DNA from 4 places in the Streptomyces sp. NPDC101194 genome. Region 1 is predicted to be linked to each of the others. Evidence: riboswitches for the same ligand, from Rfam matches in the RefSeq annotation. Region 1 holds a riboswitch; each other region holds the start of a gene.

Region 1 (5,632 bases):
CAGAGCCCAGATCCACCAGGCGACCGGATGCAGGGTGCGGGGCAGACGGCGGCCGCCCGCGTCCGGCGCCGGGCCGGACGCGGGCGGCTTCACCGGTGCCGCGGGGAGGGCAGGTGCCACGCGGCTACTCCGTACGGCGGCGGCGCTTGGCGGCGAACACGGCGGCGGCGCCGATCAGCAGCACCAGCGCTCCGGTGGCGACGGCGGGCAGGTACGAGCCCACGTCGTGCTTCGCGTCCGCGGCGGGGGCCGCCTCGACGACCTGGGGGCTGGGGGCCGGCGCCGCTGCCGCGGGGGCACTGGCCGACGGGGTCGGGGTGATGCTCTCGGAGGGGCTCGCCGAGGGAGAGGGGCTCTCCGGGGCCGTGGCGCTCGGCGGCGGTGTCGTCGCCGGAGCGGCCGGGGGCGGGTTCTCGGGCTTGGGCCCGGTGTTGACGTTCGGAGGGAGCGGCTTGGCGGTGCGGGTGTCCTGGGGTGTGGGTCCGCCGGTGGGCTTGGTGTTCTTGGCGCGCAGCTGGTCGGGGGTGACGGTGGGCCTGCCCTCGGTGCCCTCGATGTTCGTTCCACCGAAGATCCACAGGTCGACGCTGCCGGGCTTGGGCTTGTAGAGCATGGCGCCGAGCTGGCTGTACTGCCAGGTGTTCTGCCCGGGGTCGGCGTGCCAGTACGACCAGTAGGCGGAGGCGGGCGGGGTCAGGACGCAGTCGTCCTGCTGCGGCGTCGGGAACTGCTTGCCGCCCTGGTGGCCGCTGTAGCCGATCCGGCAGATGAAGGCGGGGCCGTCGTGGCCCGTACCCGTAGTGGCCCAGCCGCCCTGGTTGAGGAGCTCGTAGCCGGTGGTCGGGGTGGTACCACAGGAGCGGTAGACGGGACCGCCCCAGTGGCTGAAGTCCACCGCGAGCACGACCCCCGAGGAGGTGGTGCACTGGCCCATCGGCTGCGGCGCGGCCCCGGCCGGGGCCGCGGTGGCGGCGAGCGCCGCCGCCGCCAGCCCCATCGCGGCGGCCGTTCGCGCCAGCGCCCGCATAAAGCGGTTGTGGCTCATGCCTCGCTCCCCGGCGTCACGCGGCGGCGCTTCGCGGCGCGGGTGAGGCTCCAGCCGCCGAGGGTCAGGACCAGAGCCGCGGCGGCGAGGGCGCCGACCTGGGCTCCGGTGGAGGCGAGCGGACCACCGGCCGACCCGGAGCGAGAGCCGCCCGCAGAGCCGGTGCCGCCGCCGTTCTCGCCCGGCGTCACGATGACGGGCGAGCCGTTGCCGCCGGACGTGCCGCCCGAGGTGCCTCCGGACGTGCTGGGGATCGGCTCAGGGGTGGTGCCGGTCAGGTCGCGGGTCAGGACGCCGAAGGAGATGCCGGTGGTGCCGCCGACGGCCTGGGCGGAGGCGCGCAGGTCGGAGCCGGTCTGGCCGCCCTTGGCGACGTTGAAGCCGCCGTCCTCCTTCTGCTGGGTCGCGAGCCAGGCCAGTGCCTTGTCGACCGCCGCCTGGGAGTCTGCGTCGGGGAGGAGGTCCACGGTCATGGCGGCCATGGCGGTGGAGTCCACTTCGGGGCCGCTGGGCTCGCCGATGAGGCTGACCCAGGCGCCCGAGGGGGTCTGCAGGCTCTTGAGGTAGGCGGCAGGCTCGGCCGCGGCGGTCTTCTCGCCGGCGCGGAGCTGGGCCATGACGCCGAGGGACTGCTTGAAGACGGAGGTGGCGTAGGCGTAGTTGCCCTTGGCCGCGCATTCCTGCAGGGTCGAGGTCTTCGCCTGGCAGGTGATCTCGGAGAGGGCGGCGATCAAGTCCTGGCCGCCGAAGTTCCGGGGGTCGCGGCCCACGGCCTCGGCGAGCACGGCCGCCTTGCCGATGGAGCCGCCGTTCGCGTACTTCGTGCCGACGAGGGTCCACTCGTGGATCCCGCGCTTCTGCCCGTCCTTGCCGCCCTTGTCCATGAAGTCGACGATGCGGCGCAGGGCGGCGTTGCCCTCGCCGGTGGCGGCGAGGGCGTACGCGCCGTCGATGGTCAGGCCGTAGTCGGCGAAGCCGGTGCCGGGCTGGCTCTCGTAGAACCGCCCCTGGACCAGCCGGGACGGGGCCGTCAGGTACGCGACACCCTTCTTCGCGTCGGGCCCCTCACCGGCCGGCGGTGTGGTCGGGGGGTCGGTCGGGGTCGGCGGTTCGACCGGCTTGGCGGTCAGGGCGGCGAGATCGCCGCCGGCGCCCGCGAGCGCGGCCGTCGCCGTGGGGTACAGGCGGGAATCCGTGTCGTCCTCGGCGAAGCCGAACCCGCCTGACGGGAGCTGGCGCTGGGAGAGCCAGGAGACTCCCGCGTCCGCGAACGCCTCGTCACCGAGGGCGCGCAGCGCCTGGGCGGCCCAGGCGGTGGCTGCCGGGTTGCCGGTCGTCTCGTAGTAGACGGCGGGCCAGGCGCCGGTCGCCAGCTGGGACCTCTTGAGGTAGCCACGGGCCTTCTGGAGCACCGCCTCGTGGCCTCCGGCCCGTTCAAGGGCCAGGGCGATCAGGCCGGTGGCGCCCGCCTCGCTCTCACATCCCGGGCTGCCGGGCCGGATGAGGACACTGGTGAACCCGCCGTCCTCGCACTGGAGGACGGTCAGCCGGGCCACGGAACCTGCCGGGGGCGTCATACCGGCGTTGACGAGGGCGATGACGGCCATGGCCTGGGCGTCGGCCTGGCCGGTAGTACGGAAGTCGCCCTTGGTGAAGCAGCCCTTGATCGTCTCGCCGTCGCCGATGTCGCGGGGGCAGGCATACTTCACGAGGTCGCCGAGCAGGTCGTGCCCGCCGAACGCGCGGGGATCCTTGCCGGTGGCCTCGGCGACGAGGGCGAGGCGGGCCGCGGCGGTGGCGTCGGGGATCCCGTCCTTGCCGGCCGGGTAGGCGTACGCGTCGGTCTGCACGGGCGTGGCGAGGAAGTCGGCGATCTTCTTCGCCACCGGGCTCTTGCGGTCGGCCGCCGCGAGGGCGAACACCGCTTCTGTGGTGAGGAAGTGGTTCGGGGTGGTGGAGCCCTCGTCGACGACGCGCTCGCCGTCCGTCAGCGTGCCGGTGACCCAGCGGGTGGTCGCGGGCACGTCGACCCGACCGGCCGGAACCTTGGGCGGAGACGTCGGAACGGTGGGGTCGGGGGTGGTGAAACCGCGAACGTCGTCCGGAGTGAAGGACGGCTTGCCCTTCGTGCCGGCGATGTCGGTGCCGCCGTAGACCCAGGCCTCCACGTCGCCGGGCTTCGGGTGCCGGGCCATGGCCCCCTGCTGGCTGTAGGACCACTTCCGCTGCCCGGGCGAGGCGGTCCAGTACGACCAGTAGGCCGTCGCCTGCGGCGTGAGGACGCAGCTCTCCTTGTCGGGCGTGGGGTACTGCGTACCGGTGCCCTTGCCGATGCGGCAGATGAAGGCGGGGCCGTCGTGGACGGTGCCCTCCATGGTGAACCCGGCTGTCTGCAGCAGTTCGTAGCCAGTGGTGGGGGTGGTGTCGCAGCCCTTCTCCACCTTGCCGCCGAAGGGGCCGAAGTCCACGGCGACGAGGGCGCCGCTGGTGGCTGTGCACTGCTCGATCGGATCGGCCGATGCGGGCGCCGTCCCGCCCGCGAAGGTCACGCCCGCGGCGAAGGTCAGCAGCGCCGCAGATGTGAGCGACAACAGTCCCTTGTGCCCCATGCGTTGCTTTGATTGCTGTGCGGTCCCCACCACGGCCCCTCGTGTCGGCCGGGCGGACCAGCGCGTGGCAAAAGAGCTCCCGCAGCGGGAAGGGCCGCGGGGAAGCCGTTTCGAACCACGCCGTAGTCCGCGACGGCGTTTCTCGCTGCAAAAACCTGGCCCCAGGCATTCCGACTCGCCCGGGACGGTGCCGGGCCTACGGTTGCGGGTCAGCGCCGGATTCCGACCGGCTTCCCCTGGAGCTGAGTGCTTATCAGTCGGAGTGGACCACGCGGAGAAAGACACCGTCAAGGTGGTCTGTGTCTCAGATGACAGGCTCAGGTCCCGCTCGATCGAGACCGCTCTCGACAGCTGGCGGACCCTTGAACACTCGGGTAGCGTCCTGGGCTGCCACATGGGGGAACCTGGTGCGAATCCGGGGCTGACGCGCAGCGGTGTGGGACGGCAGGGGGCCGTCACCGAGCCCGAATGCCCATCTGGTGATGCAAATCCCAAGCCGTACCACGCGTTCGGACGGCCGCCACTGTGCTCCGGGCCGCCCGCCCGCACGAGCCTCGGTCAGGTCGGCGTCCCTCATTCCAGGAGCAGGCCATGTCCCGTCCCCGCACCTCCCGCCGCCTCACGCTCGCGGTGCCCGCCGCGCTCGGAGCCCTCGCCCTCACCGCGCTGCCGGCCTTCGCGACCTCGTCGCCCGCGCAGATCGCCACGTCCAAGACCAATGGTGTGACCTATCTCAAGTCCCTTCAGGCCGCGGACGGTTCGTACGCGGGCAGCGGACTGTCCAACGAGTGGGCGTTCACCACCTTCGCGGCCGCCGGAACCGCCGTGGTGGACGTCTACCCCGGCGGCGACACCACGAAGAACGCGCGCGCCGTCTACCGCAACCTGCTCTCGACGGCGGGCTGGCCGCAGGCCTCCCCGGTGGCCACCGACTACGAGCGCGGCACCCTCAACGCCTACGCCGCCGGTATCGACCCGGCCCGCGTCTCCGCCTCGCGCAACCTCATCGCGCACGTCTACTCCTACTGGCAGACGGCCGAGGCGGGCTACTTCGGCCCGTCCGGAAACTTCAACGGCACCGTCTTCGCCGCCCTCGCGCTGGGCGGCGCCAAGACCCAGGGCGGCACGAACCGCGTTCCGCAGGCGCTGACCGACTCCATGGTCACCCGCATCCGCGCCAACCAGCACGTCGACGGAGGCTGGACCTACCAGAAGGGCGAGGGCAACCCCACCGTTCTGAATTCCACGAGCGACGTCGACATGACCGGCGCCGCCATGGCCGCGCTCTGCGTCTCCGGCGTCTCGAACACCGACGCCGACGTCGTCCAGGCGAAGAACTTCCTCAAGAGCACCCTCGTCTCCCCCAGCGGCGCGTTCAACTCCCTCTACGGGGTCAACACCAGTTCCAACGGCTGGGGCGTCGCGGGCCTCAACGCCTGTGGTTTCAACCCCCAGACCGGCGACTTCCTCACCGGCAGCGGCAAGACGCCGATCGACTTCCTGATAGCCAACCAGTACAACCCGGCGGGGGGCTTCAAGTACAAGCCCTCCGACACCGCGCCGACCGCCTACGCCTCCATCGACGCCCTGCGCGCCGTCGCAGGCGGCGGATTCACCGCTGCCCCGCCCGTCCCGGTCACCCCCGGAGCCCCGCAGTGGGTGGCCCAGTCCACCTTCACCGCCGGGACGGCCACGAAGCTCGCGCTGACCGTCGACGACGGCGCGGGCAACCTCAAGGTCTGCTCGGTGTCCTTCACGCCGACCGGGACGACCACCACCCTCGGTGACGTCCTCAACGCCGCGGTGACCTCCGCGGCCCCGTCCGGATGCGTCAGCAGCGTCGCGCCGTCCTCCGGCACCGGCACGATCACGGCGGTCAACGGCAAGGCCAACAGCGGCTCCAACACCTGGAAGGTCAGCGTCGACGGCTCCTCCTTCGCGGGTGCGGCCCGCGACAAGGTCATCAATGTGGGCGACA
Region 2 (5,632 bases), on a different contig from region 1:
GAGCGCGATGGCGACCATCGCCTTAGGGCTGTCCCGTAACCCCTGGCGGGCGCGCGACGACGGCTACGGCACCTCGCCGCGTTGTCGGAACATCCGCATACATCCAGTATGCGGACGTCCCTCCGCCTTGCGATGCACCGCATCCGACGCCGCGCGCTGATCCACCAGGGATGACGGGACAGCCCTTTGATGCGTTCGTGTTCCGACGGAGTGCGGCCCGTGGTCGGATCGGGCGTCACGTCCCCGACCGTGGATGAGAATGCCGAACTACACGGATCTCTCTTTCTTTCCGGTACTCGTGCGAGGTGAGGAACGCCAGGCGCCGATCGCACGAGCGTCGTGACTGTGCGTGCACGGATTCGAGTCCACCAGTGCCCTGCTCCCGCCTGTCGGCACCGTGCGCCGTCGTCCGGCGGGGATGATGAACGCCGGGCAGGCAGGCGATCCGCCGCCCCCGCTACTCGGAAAGGAGTTCTTCGATGGTCGACGAACCGGTCTTGGTGCTTGCGGCGACCGGTGGTCAGGGCAGGGCCGTGACCGACGCGCTGCTGGCCCGCGGGACCCGGATCAGGGCGCTGGTACGCGACCCCTCCCGGAGCGCCGCACGACAACTGGCCGAGAAGGGTGTCGAGGTGGTGGCGGGATCCTTGAGCGATCCCGGCTCGCTCGCCGCGGCCATGAAGGGGGCGGCCGGTGTCTTCGCGTTCACCACGCCCTTCGAGGCCGGGATCGAGGCCGAGGTGGAGCAGGGGCGGGCCATCCTCACCGCCGCGGCACGGGAGCGCGTTGCGCATCTCGTGTTCAGTTCGGTCGCCGGGGCCGACCAGGACAGCGGGGTACCGCATTTCGAGAGCAAGGCGCGCATCGAGGCGGAACTGATCGCGGGCGACGTTCCGTACACGATCCTGGGACCGACCTACTTCTTCGACAACGCGCTCGGCGGAGCGCGGCGCATCCTCGACGGCGTACTCGACCTGCCGTTGCCGCCCGACCGGCCGTTGCAGCAACTCGCCAGGCCGGACCTCGGCGCGTTCGCCGCGGAAGTGCTGCTCGACCCCGCTCGGTACGTCGGGCAGCGCATCGAGCTCGCCGGCGACGCGCCCACGCCCACGCAGATGGCGGCCGCGCTCGGTGCGGCGCTGGGACGCGAGGTCCGCCACGAGTACGTACCGCTCGCGGCCATCGGCAATCCGGACATGCACGCGATGTGGACGTTCCTGAACGGGCCCGGCTACCGCGTCGACATCCCCGCCCTCCACGCCGCCCATCCGGAGATCCCCTGGACCGGCTTCGCCCACTGGGCGCAGCACGCCTGGACCGCCGCCGGCTGAACCGGCCGGCCGGCTCGCCGGGCCGCGCGCACGAGCACGCCCGGCGAGCCCCGTCGCCCCCCGGATCTCAGTCCGGCACGACGGAGAAGGAGCCGGGGCCGAAGTCTGCTGCTTCGAGGGTCTTCTGAGGCTCCGTCGGCTTGCTGCGGCGCACGCGGGTGCGTGCGCGAGCCCACCTGTCGTGCCTTCACACGCCGCTTCGAACGCCGCACCGTCCGAGCGGCGTCGGGGATCAGCACCGCGTCCACGCAACGGCGGAAGGTCGGCAAGCGGGGAACTCGGCCACGACGCAGGCCGACCTGATGCCGACTCGACGGCACCACTCAGCAGGCCCACGACCTGTCGCGGGACGCACCCACCGCGCCAACGGCCGTAGCGCACGGCCGACCGCCGCCGTGGTGGACGGGCAGAGCGTCAATGCCTCGGGAAACACGGCTGTAGCGGGGGAATATCGAGAGACGCGGGCGACGCCTGACCACCGACACCACAGCAGCCCGAACCTTGATCGGATGCTGTCGGTCGCCGCGTACATCGGCCTCCGGGGCCGCCCGGCGCCGGCCGTGCAAGGGTCAGGCCCTGGCGGAATTCGCGGTCTGACAGAATGGGCTTCGAAAACTCGGGCGACGCATGTCAGGAAACCGGTGTGAATCCGGTACGGTCCCGCCACTGTGACCGGGCTGCAGCAGCCCGGAAGCCAGATACTGGCCGCGCCGCCTTCTCGTACGACCCAGGGGACGAGGACATCCCCCGGAAAGGCTCGGCCATGCCCCGGATCCGCCGTGTACCACTCGCGCTCATACCACTGCTTCTGCTGCCGCTCACCGGCTGCGGCTCCGGCACGGGAGGCGAGGGCGAGGCAGAGGCCGCACCGGCCGCCGACGGTTTTCCCTACACGGTCACCAACTGCGGTACGAAGACGACCTTCGACGCCCCGCCGAAGCGCGTCGTCACCATGAACCAGCACGTCACCGAGATCATGCTCGCCCTCGGGCTCCAGGACCGGCTGGCCGGGACGGCCTACCTGGACGACAGCATCCTGCCGGAGTACCGGTCCGCGTACGCCAGGGCCAAGGTGCTGGCGAAGGAGTACCCCTCCAAGGAGGTACTGCTCGGCGCCAACCCCGACTTCGTCTACGGCGGGTACAACAGCGCCTTCGACAAGGCCAAGGGCCAGGACCGGGCGGGGCTCCAGAAGGACGGCATCAACACCCGGCTGAACATCGAGAACTGCACCAGCGGCAAGGTCGGTATCGATCAGCTCGCCACCGAGATCACCCAAGTCGCCAGGACCTTCGGCGTACCGGAGCGCGGCGAGAAGCTGATCGCCGAGGAGCGACAGAAGATCACGGCGGTCGAGGCAGGGCTCAAGGGCTCCTCACGTCCCTCGGTGTTCGTGTACGACTCCGGCGACAGCTCCGCCTTCACGGCGGGCGGCAGGGGCATCGGCAACGAGATCGTCCGGCTCGCCGGGGGCAGGAACGTCTTCACGGACCTCGACGCCACCTTCGGCGACGTGTCCTGGGAGCAGGTCATCAAGCGCAAGCCCGAGGTGGTCGTGATCTACGACTACGGCGGCACCACGGTGGCGGCCAAGAAGAAGCGGCTGCTGAACGATCCGGCACTCGCGGACGTGCCGGCGATCAAGAACAAGAGGTTCGCGGTACTCCCGCTGTCCTCGGCCGTGCTCGGTGTCCGGGTCGCCGACGCCGTGCAGGACCTGGCCGGGCAGCTGCACCCCGGCACCCCGTGAGCGCGGAGTCCGCCCGCCCCGGTCCGAAGTCCGTCCTCCGCTCGACCCCCGTCGTGATCGGCGTTCTCACGGTGCTGCTGCTCGCGGCGGCGGTGGCCGGTCTGGCGCTCGGTCCGGTACGGATACCGCCGGGCGAGGTGTTGAGTACGGTCCTGGGCGGTGAACGCACCGGTGCGTACCCGACGATCGTGTGGGAGGTACGGCTGCCCAGGGTGCTGCTCGGGGCCGTCGTCGGCGCCGGGCTGGCCCTGTCGGGCACGGTGCTCCAGGCGCTGGTGCGCAACCCGTTGGCCGATCCGTTTCTGCTGGGCGCCTCGTCCGGGGCGTCGGCGGGCGCCGCCGTGGTCGTCGTGCTGGGGGTCGGCGCCGGAGCGGCCACCGACGTGGCGCTGCCCATTGCCGCGTTCGCCGGGTCCATGGCCGCGCTGGTCGCCGTCTACGCGATGGCCCGGCGCGGCGGCACCATGACGACGGGCCGGCTGATCCTGGCCGGGGTGGCGATCCAGTACGTGCTGTCCGCGTTCACCAGCCTGATCCTGGTGCTGTCCTCCCGGGCCGAGCATGTGCGGGCGATCCTGTTCTGGACCCTGGGCGGCCTGGGTGGCGCCCGCTGGGACCAACTGGCGCTGCCCGCAGCGATATTGGGCGTCGGGGCCGTGCTCCTGATCAGCCTGGCCCGCCCGCTGGATCTGCTGCTGACCGGAGAGGAAGGGGCCCGCAGCCTCGGCCTGGACCCCGGGCGTTTCCGGGGCGGGGTCTTCGTGCTGGTCTCGCTGATCATCGGCGTGCTGGTCGCGTACAGCGGGGCGATCGGCTTCGTCGGCCTGATGATTCCGCACGCCGCCCGGCTGATCGTCGGCGCGTCCCACCGCGGACTGCTGCCGGTGACCGCGCTCGGCGGGGCCGTCTTCCTGTTGCTGGCCGATCTGCTGGCCCGAACCGTGGCAGCCCCCGAAGAGATTCCCGCCGGGGTGATCACCGCCCTGCTCGGCGGTCCGTTCTTCCTCTGGCTGCTGCGCCGCTCCAGCCGTACCGAAGGGATCACCGGATGAGTCCGGCACCGTCCGCGACAGCGCTCGCCGCCGACGGGATCAGCTACCAGGTGGCCGGCCGTACCCTGCTCGACGCGGTCACGCTGGACGCCGCCCCCGGCGAGACGGTCGGCCTGGTCGGGCCGAACGGCAGCGGCAAAACCACTTTCCTGCGCTGTGTGTACGGCGCTCTGCGCCCCGCGGCGGGTCGGGTTCTGCTGGACGGAGCGGACGCCGCGGCCCTCGGCGTGAAGGAACGGGCCCGCCGCGTCGCCGTCGTACCGCAGGACAGCTTCGGCACCTTCGGCCTGACCGTACGCCAGGTCGTGGCGATGGGCCGAAGCCCGCACAAACGGTTCTGGGAGCAGGACGACGCCGACGACGCCCGCCGCATCGACCAGTCGCTCCGGCGCGTCGGCGCGGCGCCCTTGGCGGACCGGCGGTTCGAAGAGCTGTCCGGCGGGGAACGGCAACGGGCCCTGATCGCCCGCGCCCTGGTCCAGGAGCCGGGGCTGCTGGCGCTCGACGAACCCACGAACCATCTGGACATCCGCTACCAGCTGGAGATCCTCGGCCTGGTGAGGACGCTGGGCACCACCAATCTGCTGGTGCTGCACGACCTCAACCTGGCCGCTTCCTACTGCGACCGGCTGTTCGTCCTCAGCGCCGGACGACTGGTGGCGTCCGGCTCCCCGCACGCGGTACTGACGGAGGAACTGCTGGCCGAGGTCTACGGGATACGATCCCGGATCGGCGTCCACCCGGTCACCGGCTCCCCCAACGTCGTCTACCTCCCGCTGTCATGAGGGACGCCACCTCCTCCGTCTGGACGCCCTTGCCGCACGGGCCGCGCTGGCAGGTCACCGAAGGCGAACCGCCCGCGAGCGAAGCAGGACGGTGGCTGGCAGCCGACCGACTGGCCGATCCGGCGGGCACGGAGCTGTCCGGTCTGCTGGAGCACGAACGCACCGGCAGCGGCCACCGCACCGATCACGCGGCCGCACTGACCCTGATGGCGGTGTACGCGGGCTGGGTCACCGCCGCCGCCGTGCTCCATTGGGCGCTGTACGACGAGGTCCCGGACATGCGGTCCGTCAATGTCCTGGTGCGCCCCGCCACGCACGGGATCGGCGGAGTCCGGGTGCGCGGAGCCCGGCTGCTGGCGCCCCGGGTCGGGGAGGACTCCGTACGGCTGCTGCACCGCACCGTGCTCGACGGGCATCTGCTGCCCATCGCCGATGCGCTGCACCGTCGTACCCGCGCCGGGGCACGGCAGTTGAGTGGAGGGATCGCCCATGGCTGCGCCACGGCGTTGTGTGCGTACGGCGAACAGGTGGATCTACTGGCGGTCCGTTGGCGGCAGTTCGTGGACACCGCGCCCGGCGGACTCGCGGCGCTGGGCGAGGTGGTACGGGTCCGACGAGCGCCGGACGGCTCGGAGCGGCTGGTCTATCTGCGCAACACCTGCTGCCTGTACTACACGAGTGCGGAGGCGGTGCGCTGTGCGAGCTGTTGTCTGA
Region 3 (5,632 bases), 130 kb from region 1:
TCCCGCCCGTGAGCGACTGATCGACCTGCAGAGGCTGTTCGCACTCGACCGGATCTCGCGGAACAGCGGTGACCTGCTGGCCGCAGGACATCTGACGGTTGATCAGGTCAATGATCTGCCGGACGCCGTGGACCGACTGATCACCGCCGTCGCCGCTCATCTGCCCTCCCTCGTGGACTCCTTCGCGCTGCCGCCGGAACTGCTCGCCGACTGGCCCATCGCGGGGGCCGACTACGTCGAGGCGTACGACGATCCGGAGGCCGGCTGGCGGCCGGACGGGGGCCGGGCGACGGCTCGGGGGGAGCGGTGAGGGCCGTGACAGGAACGGGAACAGCTGTGCCATCCCGCTCGGTGCGGGAGGCGGCCGGAACCCTCGGTGTCCGCGCTGTGCTGCTGGTCTTCTGGGGTACGGCAGCCGTCCTGTCCCGGTGGTGCACGCAGCCGCGGCAGGGCGGTGGCGAATCGGTTCGGCACAAGGCGTAACTGGAGACACGTCACCCAGTTGATTCGGCGTCGGGACGGTGCCCCCGCCGTCACCGGCAGTCGTACCGAATGATGGAGAGGAAGCTCATGAGTGCGATTCATCCCAAGATCACCGAGGTTCTGACGCACACCTTCAAAGTGCCCGCCGCCGAGATCCGTCCGGATTCCACGATGGACAGCCTGGAGATGGACTCCCTCGCCGTCGCCGAGTTCGCCGTACTGATCAGGGAGACGCTGGGTGGCCGGGGAGACTTCGACAATCTCCCCAAGGGCGCCACCCTGGCCGAGATCACGCGATTCATCGACGGGGCCGACGGCGGGTCGCCGGTGAGCGGTGCGGCACCGATGAGCAACGCCCGATGAGCAGGCCCGCCATCGCCGTCACCGGCCTGGGCATGATCACCCCGGTCGGCAACGACACCGAATCCACCTGGAAGGGCGTGTGTGCCGGAATCTCGCCGGTGCGTACCGTCGCGGCACTCGAAGGCTGCGCGATCGACTTCGCCTGCACGGTCGACGGAATCGATCTGGACGCAGCGATCGGTGGACGCACCTCGTTCCGGATGGGGAGGTACACCAAGTTCGCCGTTCTCGCCGCGCGGGAGGCGGTCGCCGACGCCGGGCTCGACCCGGCGGAGTGGGAGGGCGGCAGGGTCGCGGTGGTCGTCGGCACCAGCAGCGGGGGCTCCGCCTCGCTGACCGAGCAGGCCGTCGTGCTCGACCGGCTCGGACCTGACGCCACCTCGCCGTCGGGCATCCTGCTCACCATTCCGAACATGCCGGCGGCCGAGATCGCGATCCAGCTGCGGGCGACCGGTCCCAGCATGGCGCCGTGCACCGCCTGTTCGTCCGGCGTCACGGCCCTGTCCGTCGCCCGGGATCTGCTGGTCACCGGGCAGTGCGACATCGCGATCGCAGGAGCCACCGAGTCGATCGTCTATCCCGCCGCCATGGCCGGGTTCGCCCGGTCCGGAGCCGGGGCCCGGCGCGACGGCGACGCGACCGGGCTGTGCCGGCCCTTCGCCGCCGACCGGGCCGGGCTGGTCATGGGCGAGGGTGCCGCCGTCATGGTGCTGGAACGGGCGGACGACGCCCGTGCCCGGGGCACGGCACCGCGGGCGCTGGTCGCGGGCGCCGGGGCCACCACCGACGCCCACCATCCCATCAGTCCGCATCCGTCCGGCGTGGTGGCCCGGACGGCGGTGGAGATCGCGCTGCGCGACGCCGGGTGGGAGGCGGGAGACGTCGAGCACGTCAACGCACACGGCACGGCCACCCCGGCCAACGACGCCACCGAGGCCGCCCTCATCGCCGGGGTCTACCCGCACCGGCCGCCCGTCACCGCCCCGAAGGGCGTCCTGGGGCACTGCATGGGGGCGGCCGGAGCGATCGAGGCCGCACTGACCGTCCTGACGCTGCAACGCGGAATCGTGCCGCCGATCGCCAACCTGGACGCACCGGCACCCGAGTTCGACATCAACTGCGTCACCAGGTCCCCGCTGCGACAGCCCGTCCGGCGTGCCGTCAGCCACTCCTTCGGATTCGGCGGACACAACGCCGTGATCGCTCTTCAGCGCCCGTAGCACCAGGCAGGTGGTGCGACGGGAAACGGCCCGGCGTACCACCGGCCACACCGCCCGTGAGCTGCGCGGAGGCCCGTGATAGCTTGCCGGGGCCAGTCGAACTCCACGAAGGGGTCAGGGAATCCGGTGAGAATCCGGAACTGACGCGCAGCGGTGAGGGGGACGGGCGGGGCCACGGCCACTGGGAACACCCTCGGGTGTCCTGGGAAGGCGTCCCGTCCGCAGGAACCCGAGTCCGAAGACCTGCTGGCACCTGCGCCCGGTACCGGGCGCAGGACGCCGTGCAACGGGCTCCGCGTATGGGCCCAGAGACGCAGAGGGACTTTGTGCCGTCCATATCCGACCCCGTCCGCACCATGGCCGCGCTCGCGGCGGGACTCGTCCTGCTGACCGCCTGCGGGGGCGGAACAAGCGATTCCGTCGCGAAGCCCGGTTCCACCGACGGATACCCGGTGACGTTGAGGAACTGCGGACGCACCGTCACCGTCGAATCCGCACCGCGGCGCGCCGTGTCGGTCGACCAGGGATCGACGGAGATCCTGCTCTCCCTCGGCCTCGCCGACCGGCTGGCCGCCACCGCGACCTGGACCGACCCGGTGATGAAGGGGCTGGAGAAGGCCAATGCCGGGGTCCCGAGGATCGCGGACAACCGGCCGTCGTCGGAGAAGGTCCTCGACCAGGAGCCCGACTTCGTCAGCGCGTCGTTCGAGTCGACGCTCGCCAAGGGCGGCGTCGCCCCGCGCGAACAGTTCGAGGAACTCGGGGTCCCCACCTATGTCTCGCCCGCCGACTGCACCGGCAAGGACAACAGCGGCAGCGGCGACGGCGCCCGTACCGAGCCGCTGACCATGGACAGCGTCTACGACGAGGTGCGCGAACTGGCCAGGGTGTTCGGCGTGGCCGAGCGCGGCGACAGGCTCGTGGCGCAACTGCGGGCCCGGGTGAAGAAGGCGGCCGAGGGCGTCGACGCCTCCGACGCCACCATCCTCTACTGGTTCTCCGACTCCAAGGCCCCGTACCTGGCCGGCTGCTGCGGAGCACCCGGCATCATCACCCGGGAGCTCGGCGCCAAGAACGTCTTCGACGACACCCGGGACGAATGGCCCCAGATCAGCTGGGAGACCGTCGCCGACCGCAACCCCGACGTCCTGGTCATCGGTGACCTGACCCGTAAGGCACAGACCGCCGAGAGCGCCGCGAAGAAGATCGAATTCCTGGAGTCCAACCCCGTCACCAAGAACATGGACGCCGTCAGGCACCGGCGGTACGTCCTGCTGAGCGGCCAGGCCATGAACCCGTCCATCCGGACGGTCGAGGGCGTGGAACGCGTCGCCGCCGGGCTGCGCGCCTTCGGGCTCGCGGGATGACGGACACCGGACGCGCCGCGGCCCCGGACACGTCACGGACCTCCGCGACCGGCGTGGGCGGCGCGACGGGTCCGCGGAAGCTGCGCGGCGGAGTCCTGTGGGGCTGCGGCATCGCGCTGCTCGTGCTGTCCGTCGCGATCGCCGTCACCATCGGCCCCGCCCGTATCTCCGTCGCCGACGTCTGGTCCACGACGGCCTCCCACCTCGGCTGGGGCCGATCACGGCTCACGCCGATCCGGGACGGCATCGTCTGGAACCTGCGCATGCCGCGCACCCTGCTCGCCGCGGTGTGCGGCGCCGGGCTCGCGGTCTGCGGCACCGTCATGCAGTCCCTGCTCCGCAACCCGCTCGCCGACCCGTTCGTCCTCGGCGTCTCCTCCGGTGCGTCGACCGGCGCGGTCGTGGTCGTCGTCCTCGGCGTCGGCGGGGGAGCGGTGTCGATCTCGACAGGCGCGTTCATCGGCGCCCTGTGCTCGTTCGCCCTCGTCCTGCTGCTCAGCCACACCCTGGGCGGCACGACCGACCGGGTCGTCCTCTCCGGTGTCGCGGCCATGCAACTGTTCTCCGCGCTCACCTCCTTCGTCGTGATGACCTCCGCCGACGCCGAGCAGACCCGCGGGGTGTTGTTCTGGCTGCTGGGCTCGCTCGGCGGAGTCGGTTGGAGCGATGTGTGGGTCTGCTCCGCCGTTCTCGTCGTGACGCTGCTCATCTGCCTGGGACACGCCCGTACACTCGACGCCTTCGCGTTCGGCCAGGACGCCGCGGCCGCGCTGGGCGTCCATGTCGCGCGCACCCGGATCGTGCTGCTGTGCACGACCGCGCTGCTGACCGCCGCGCTGGTCAGCTCGGCCGGAGCCATCGGCTTCGTCGGCCTGGTGCTGCCGCACGCCGCCCGTGCGCTCGCGGGCTCCGGTCACCGGCGCTTGCTGCCGGTCACGGCCCTGGCCGGGGCCGTGTTCCTGGTCTGGGTCGACACCCTGGCCAGGACGGTCCTCGACCCGCAGGAGGTACCGGTCGGCGTCGTCACCGCCCTCATCGGTGTTCCCGCGTTCGTCCTGGTCCTGTACCGCACCAGGAGGATCGCATGACGAGCGGAGCCACGCCGGGGCTTCGGGCCGAGCGGGTCAGTCGGGAGGCGGGCGGCCGGCTCGTCCTCGACGGGGTCCACCTCGCCCCGCCGCCCGGCGCCACCGTCGGGCTGATCGGGCCGAACGGATCCGGCAAGTCGACTCTCCTGCGGGTGCTCGCCGGAGTCCTCGCCCCGGAGACGGGCGTGGTCACCCTCGACGGCCGACGGCTCGACGAGATCGGCCGCCGAACGGTGGCGCGAAGGATCGCCGTGGTCGACCAGCACGCCGTGACCCAGGTCGAGCTGAGCGTTCTGGACGTGGTGCGACTCGGCCGCATCCCGCACCGCAGGGCCTGGGCGGCGCCCGGCCGGGCGGACGACGAGGCCGTGCGCGAAGCCCTGGAGCGGACCGGTCTCGCCGACCGCTGCGGCCAGTCCTGGCACACCCTGTCCGGAGGCGAGCGGCAAAGGGTCCAGATCGCGCGCGCACTGGCTCAGCGACCGCGTGAACTGCTGCTCGACGAGCCGACGAACCACCTGGACATCCAGCACCAGCTGGAACTGATGTCGCTGATCGCCTCGTTGCCCCTCACCGGTGTGATCGCTCTGCACGACCTCAATCTGGCCGCGATGTTCTGCGACCGGATCGTCGTCATGAAGCAGGGGCGCGTGGTGGCCGCCGGAACCCCCTCGGAAGTGATCACCGAGGAACTCATCGCCGACGTCTACCGGGTCAGGGCACGGATCGCGCCGGACGGCCCCGACGGGCGGCCGTCGGTGCGCTTCGTGCCCGGGCGCCCCGAGCGCTGAGAGCGGGAGGACGGACCCCGGCACACACGGGTCCGCCCCTCACTCGCGGTTGTACCGCGGCGGCACGCCACGGTGTGCGGGGGTCAGCGGTGGCGTCCCCGGCCGAACTCGCCGCCCGCGTCCTTGCCACCGATGTCCTTGCCGCCGATGCCCTTGCTGTCCGCGTAGTCGATCTGCTCCTTGCGGAGTTCGGCGGAGATCTCCTTCTGCTCGGTCACCCTCTTGGTCTCCATGCGGACCCGTTCGACCGGCACCGTCTCCTTGCGCATCGTGGCACGCTCGGCATGCAGGGTGACCTCGACATCCTGCTCGCGGATGTC
Region 4 (5,632 bases), on a different contig from region 1:
CTCCTCGGCCGCCGCCGGGTCCAGCGCGGACGTCGGCTCGTCGAGGACCAGGACCTTCGGGTGCGGGGTGAGCACCGAGCCGATCGCGACCCGCTGCTGCTGGCCGCCGGAGAGCGTGGCGATCGGCCGGTCGCGCAGCCCGGCCAGACCCAGCAGGTCGAGGGTCTCCTCGACCCGCCGCCGCATCACGTCGGGGGCCAGACCCAGCGACTCCATCCCGTACGCCAGCTCGTCCTCGACCGTGTCGGTGACGAAGTGGGAGAGCGGGTCCTGACCCACCGTGCCGACCAGATCGGCGAGTTCGCGTGGTTTGTGGGTACGGGTGTCGCGCCCGTCGACCGTGACCCGGCCGCTCAGCGTGCCGCCGGTGAAGTGCGGCACCAGGCCGGAAACGGCGCCCAGCAGCGTCGACTTGCCGACCCCGGACGGGCCGACGAGCAGCACCAACTCGCCCTCCGGGACGGTCAGATCGACCCCGGACAGGGTGGGGCGCTCGGTGCCCTCGTAGCGCACCGAGACATGCTCGAACCGGATCACTGGCTCTCCTTGGAATGCGGGGCGCCCACCGGGGGCGGCACGGGCGCCACCACGGCGGGCAACAGCCCGATCAGCACCGCCGCCGCGGGCCACAGCGGAAGCACCGGCGCGGCCAGCGGTACGACGCCCGGCCGCAGCGCCTCCGCGTCGACACCGCCCGCCCAGACCATCGCCACGGCCACGGCGACCCCCGAACCCGCCACCAGCCAGGCCCGCACACCCCACCGGTCGGGCCGGTAGCGGGTGCGGACCGAGCGGGCCCCGCCGAGCCGCAGCCCGGCCATCGCGGCGACCAGCCCGGCGATCAGCAGCGGCAGTCCGTACACCGCGCCCTGCGCGGCCAGCAGCCCGTACGTGCCCGCGCACACTCCGAGCAGTCCGCCGAGCGTGAGGACGTTCGTGGTGTGCCGGACGGCGGGCGGGACCTGGGCCGTGCGCCCGTATCCGCGCGCGTCCATCGAGGCCGCCACCGCCACCGACCGCTCCAACGCACCCTCCAGGACCGGCAGTCCGATCTGGAGCACCGCCTTGACGCCACCGGTCGGACGGCCCCGCAGCCGCCGTGCGGTGCGCAGCCGCGCCACGTCGGCGACCATGTTCGGCGCGAACGTCATGGCGACGACGACGGCGACCCCCGCCTCGTACAGCGCACCCGGCAGCGACTTCAGCAGCCGGGCCGGGTTGGCGAGCGAGTTCGCCGCACCGAGGCAGATCAGCAGGGTCGCCAGCTTCGCCCCGTCGTACAGCGCGAAGACCAGTTGCTCGGCGGTGACCCGGCCGCCGATCCTGACGCCCTTCGCCCAGTCGGGCAGCGGCACCTCGGGGAGCGTGAACACCGGATGCGTCCCGGGGATCGGCGAACCGAGGAAGACCGAGAAGACCAGCCGCACACCGACGACGAACAACCCGATCTTGATGAACGCCCCGTACGAACGGGCCCACGGCGCGTCCGTGCGGCGCGCCGCGACCACATAGCCCGCGACCCCCACCAGCAGCCCGAGCAGCAGTGGATTGGTGGTCCGGGACGCGGCGGTGGCGAGACCGAGCGCCCACAGCCACCAGGCCCCGGCGGGCAGGGCGTTGCTCCGGGTCGCCCCGGGGGCGCGCAGCGGCCGGTGCGGCCGGACGGTGCCGGTGGCGCCGGTCACCGGGCCGCTGGTCGGGGCGGTCATCCGCGGCGGCGGCGGGCCTGCACGACTGCGGCGATGCCGAGGAGGAGAACGGCGCCGACGCCGACGAGCACCCCGGCGGACGGCCCGCCGCCGGAGCCGCCCGACCCGGCGGAGGCGGCGGCGGGGGCGGAGGCGCCCGGGGACGCCGCCGCGGAAGGTGTCGCGTGGCCGTCGCCCGAGACCTGTTCGCCGCAGCCCGAGCCCGGATAGCCGGAGATGGCGCAGAGCAGCGCGTCGCTGCTGTAACGCAGCGGTCCGGCCACCGAGGCGAGCGCCTCGGCGGTGCTCGCGTCCGGGGCGACCCGCGCGCACGCGGTACGCGGGGCGGGCGGCGTCTCGTCGGCCGGGGCGTCCGCCGCCGTACCCGGGTCGATGACCAGCGCGACCCGCTTGGTGCCGTCCTGGGCCGGGGTGTCCGCGCAGATCTTCGCGAAATCGGGGGAGCGGCGCGGCTTCGCCGAGTCCTGGGAGTCCTCGCTGACCGAGAACCGGAAGCCCTGCACCGTGCCGTCGTCCGGCCGGACCAGGGAGGGGCCCTGGGTGGCGTACGTCCAGCCGGTGCCGGAGCTCTCCCAGAACGACCAGTACCGGTAGCCGGCCGCCTGGGCCGTCCCCGCGCCGAGCACGGTCAGGACGGCAGCCAGGGCCACCAGCAGCGCGGTGGCCCTTCCCGCCCGCCTCACAGCTGCCGGTTCTTGCGCCGACCGCTGATCAGGAAGGCCGCGGCCGCGGCGACGACGAGGCCGATGCCGATGAACCACCACACGCCACCGATCACGTCGTCGCCGCTGTGCACCTGGTCCTTCTCCGTGGCCTCGTACCCGGTGTCGGCGGACGGGTCGGGCGTCGTGACGGCCGCGGGCGTGGGACCGGTCGCGTTCAGCCGGTCGACGAGGTCGACGCCGTTGAAGTCGCGCGCGTCGGAGCCGGTCGCGTGCGCGGCCAGGACCAGCTGCGCGTAGGCGGCGGGACCGTTCTGCTCGGCCCAGGGGCCGGAGTTCTTCTTCAGCCAGGCCACGGCCTTGGCGGCCTTGTCCTGGTGGCCCGCGGCGGACAGGGCGACGACCGCGTCCGCGGTGTTGCCGAAGTCGGGCTGCGGGGTGGTGTCGGTGGCGCCGGGCATCGGGGCCAGGTCGAGGTGGCCGCTCGTGGCGAGGGCGTTCGCGAGGTAGTGGGCGCCGTTCTGGGCGGCCTGCTCGGGCGTGGGATCGGACCCCGGGTGGCAGCTGGTCCCCTTGACCGCGGCGTTGTTCCCGACGGCCAGCGCCTTGCCCATCGTGCCGAGCACGGCGGCCGCGGTGGCGTCCGCGTTGGCGGCGAGCTTGCCGGCCTTGTCGGGCTGGTAGGCGAAGGCGCCGCCGTCCTTGCCGCCGCACGGGATCGCGAGCGCGAGCAGCGGGGAGTAGGGGGTCTTGCCGCCCGGTGTGGTGATGTCCGCGAGCCGCTGGCCCTGCCGGGCGAGGGCGCCGATCACCAGCGAGGTGGAGTTGGCGTCGCTGGGCGCGCCGGCGGTGTAGCCCCAGCCGCCGTCCTCGTTCTGTACGGACTTCAGCCAGCGGACCGAGTTGTTCACGGTGTCCCGGTGCCCGCCCACCTCGACGAACGCCTGGACGGCGGCCGCGGTGGCATTGGTGTCCAGCACCGTCTTCTCGGTGCAGGGCCGGGAGACGTCGGGCCGGTACGCGGCGTAGGCGCCGTTGCCGCACTGCTGGGCGATCAGCCAGTCCACCGACTCCGTGGCGGGCGTGACGCCCTCCAGCCGCTGGGCGAGGAAGGCCAGCGACTGCCGCCAGACACCGTCGTAGGTCGGGTCCTTCGTGCCGTACAGCCCGGACGGCAGGGCGACGGACGGTGAAGGGGAGGGGGACGGCGCCGCCACCGCGACCGGGGCAGCGGCCGCACAGAGCACGGTGGCGATGGCGGCGAGCGTTGCCGCGCTGCGGCGTACGGTCATGGCGGGCGGGGCCTCTCCTGCGGGGAACCGGGCACAGGCACGCTCAGGCACCAGGCTCCGGCTCCGTATACCTCGACGGTGCCGACCACCGGGGTTCCGGAGGTCGCGAGCCGGTCACGACCGGGGACAGGGCATTCCGACTCACCGTCTGCGACGACGGTTCACGGCTGCGTGGTCAGCGCCGGATTCGCACCGGCTTCCCCCTGAACGGGCATGATGACGACCCGCACACTCTACCGGGCGGGGTCGGACGGGTTCCGGGGCCGTCCGGGGCCCGTCCCCCACGGGACGGCCGGCGGCCCGGTGCGGCCCCCGGCGGGCGACGGTTCACCGCGCCTGCCGGAAGCCCGGCCCGTGCCGGAGCCCGAGCGCCCGGGAGAGGCCGGACGAGCCCCCCGCCCGACGGCCCGCCGCGCCCTTCACACCGCGATGTACGTCACCGGCTCGCTCCCCGCCACCGCCTCCGCGCGCCCCAGCCTGACCAGACGCCGCAGGTGAGCCTCGGCCTCCGAGACGGCGATGTTCCGCGAACCGTGCGAGATCTGCTCCCACGGCCGGTTCCACTCCATCCGCTCGGCCAGCTCCCACGGCGTGAGCGGTGCGGCCAGCAGCTTGAGCAGTCCGGTCAGCCGCTCCTCGTGATGGTCCAGGAGTTCCCGTACGCGCCCCGCGGCGTCCGTGAACGCGTACTGGTGGGCGGGCAGCACCTCCGCCACGCCGAGCCGGCCGATGTGCTCCAGCGAGCCGAGGTAGTCACCGATGGGGTCTCCCCCGGCGGCGGGGGCGGCGCCCTGCGCGGCGTCCGGGTCCTCGTACAGCCCGATGTGCGGGCTGATCCCCGGCAGCAGATGATCCCCCGAGAACAGGCGCCCCCGGCCCGGCAGATTCCCCGGATGCTCCTCCTCCAGATGCAGACAGACATGACCGGGCGTGTGCCCCGGAGTCCAGATCGCCCGCAGTCGGCGGCCCGCCAGGTCGAGGAGCTCACCCGGAACGATCTCCCGGTCCGGGAGCGCGGACCGCAGCCCCGGCAGCGTGCGCATCCGACCGCCCTCGACCGCGGCCCGCAGCGGCGCGAGATGCTCCTCGGGCGCACCGACCGCGGTGAGCTTCGTCAGGAGGTACGACAGCCAGGTGCCGGGCCGGGCCTCACGGGTGCGTCGCACGATCGCGGCGTCCGCCGCGTGCATGGCGATCCAGGCCCCGGACGCCTCGCGCACCTGACCGGAGAGGCCGTGGTGGTCGGGATGGTGATGGGTGATGACCACCCCGTGGATGTCGCCGATGCCCGTACCGATGGCGTCGAGCCCGGCGGTGAGGGTGTCCCACGCCTCCGGATCGTCCCAGCCCGTGTCGATCAGGACCGGCCCGCGACCGGTGTCGAGGACATGGACGAGGGTGTGGCCGAGCGGATTGTCCGGGATGGGGACCTTGATGCTGTGCACGCCCCCGCCATGGTCGGTCACCTGCGTCATGGGCTCCCCATCTCTCTTCGAGGCCTGGTCGGCGCACCGGACGTACGGGTGTGCGGCGCACCGCGCCCACTGTAACGAGAACTTGTTTCAGTAGTAGCCCCGGTCGACCATCTGTCGGTACGTCCATCTGCCCTGCGCAGCCGGGGAGTTCGGAGTGCCCGGGATCGCGGGACGGCCGCCGACGGCCCGCGGGGCGGCCGCGCCGGTGGGATGCCGGGCGCGGGCCGCCCCACGTTCTTGCCCGTGGCCCGTGGCCCGTGTGCGTCCTGCGCCGCGCGGGCCACGGTCCATGCGTCGGCGCGGGGCGGTCCGTACGGCCGGAGCCCCGCGCCGGGCGGTGGATCCGGGTCACCGGCCGGTGACCCGGATCACTCGTCGATCAAGCGGCGTCCGTGGCCGGCCGGTGCCACACGAGTCGCGGGGTGCGCGCGCCGTCGCCGGTTCCCTCGGTCGGGGGGAGCAGGGTTAATCGGTCCCCCTCCACCCGCCATCGG

The links. Region 1 has a riboswitch for cobalamin ahead of ACIRP2_RS34295 (prenyltransferase/squalene oxidase repeat-containing protein). Riboswitches for the same ligand answer to the same signal wherever they lie in the genome.
Region 2: another riboswitch for cobalamin. It lies ahead of ACIRP2_RS32335 (ABC transporter substrate-binding protein); the one in region 1 lies ahead of ACIRP2_RS34295 (prenyltransferase/squalene oxidase repeat-containing protein).
Region 3: another riboswitch for cobalamin. It lies ahead of ACIRP2_RS34890 (ABC transporter substrate-binding protein); the one in region 1 lies ahead of ACIRP2_RS34295 (prenyltransferase/squalene oxidase repeat-containing protein).
Region 4: another riboswitch for cobalamin. It lies ahead of ACIRP2_RS03555 (prenyltransferase/squalene oxidase repeat-containing protein); the one in region 1 lies ahead of ACIRP2_RS34295 (prenyltransferase/squalene oxidase repeat-containing protein).

Annotation. Positions count from the first base shown of each region.
Region 1 is NZ_JBIWOS010000013.1:186-5,817, reverse strand. Features, by position in the region: gene ACIRP2_RS34305 (energy-coupling factor transporter transmembrane component T) at 1-120, opposite strand, end outside; gene ACIRP2_RS34300 (hypothetical protein) at 125-1,045, opposite strand; gene ACIRP2_RS34295 (prenyltransferase/squalene oxidase repeat-containing protein) at 1,042-3,654, opposite strand; cobalamin riboswitch at 3,797-3,937, opposite strand; cobalamin riboswitch at 4,010-4,149, shown strand; gene ACIRP2_RS34290 (hypothetical protein) at 4,246-5,632, shown strand, end outside.
Region 2 is NZ_JBIWOS010000011.1:163,754-169,385, forward strand. Features, by position in the region: partial or broken gene ACIRP2_RS32325 (LLM class flavin-dependent oxidoreductase) at 1-24, opposite strand, end outside; gene ACIRP2_RS32330 (NmrA/HSCARG family protein) at 480-1,331, shown strand; cobalamin riboswitch at 1,904-2,056, shown strand; gene ACIRP2_RS32335 (ABC transporter substrate-binding protein) at 2,095-3,081, shown strand; gene ACIRP2_RS32340 (FecCD family ABC transporter permease) at 3,078-4,133, shown strand; gene ACIRP2_RS32345 (ABC transporter ATP-binding protein) at 4,130-4,918, shown strand; gene ACIRP2_RS32350 ((2Fe-2S)-binding protein) at 4,915-5,632, shown strand, end outside.
Region 3 is NZ_JBIWOS010000013.1:128,802-134,433, reverse strand. Features, by position in the region: gene ACIRP2_RS34905 (acyl-CoA dehydrogenase) at 1-310, shown strand, start outside; gene ACIRP2_RS34900 (acyl carrier protein) at 571-846, shown strand; gene ACIRP2_RS34895 (beta-ketoacyl-[acyl-carrier-protein] synthase family protein) at 843-2,066, shown strand; cobalamin riboswitch at 2,143-2,332, shown strand; gene ACIRP2_RS34890 (ABC transporter substrate-binding protein) at 2,423-3,433, shown strand; gene ACIRP2_RS34885 (FecCD family ABC transporter permease) at 3,430-4,521, shown strand; gene ACIRP2_RS34880 (ABC transporter ATP-binding protein) at 4,518-5,312, shown strand; gene ACIRP2_RS34875 (PRC and DUF2382 domain-containing protein) at 5,396-5,632, opposite strand, start outside.
Region 4 is NZ_JBIWOS010000001.1:804,588-810,219, forward strand. Features, by position in the region: gene ACIRP2_RS03540 (ATP-binding cassette domain-containing protein) at 1-537, opposite strand, end outside; gene ACIRP2_RS03545 (energy-coupling factor transporter transmembrane protein EcfT) at 534-1,709, opposite strand; gene ACIRP2_RS03550 (SCO2322 family protein) at 1,706-2,392, opposite strand; gene ACIRP2_RS03555 (prenyltransferase/squalene oxidase repeat-containing protein) at 2,389-3,663, opposite strand; cobalamin riboswitch at 3,771-3,906, opposite strand; gene ACIRP2_RS03560 (MBL fold metallo-hydrolase) at 4,083-5,138, opposite strand; gene ACIRP2_RS03565 (lipocalin-like domain-containing protein) at 5,518-5,632, opposite strand, start outside.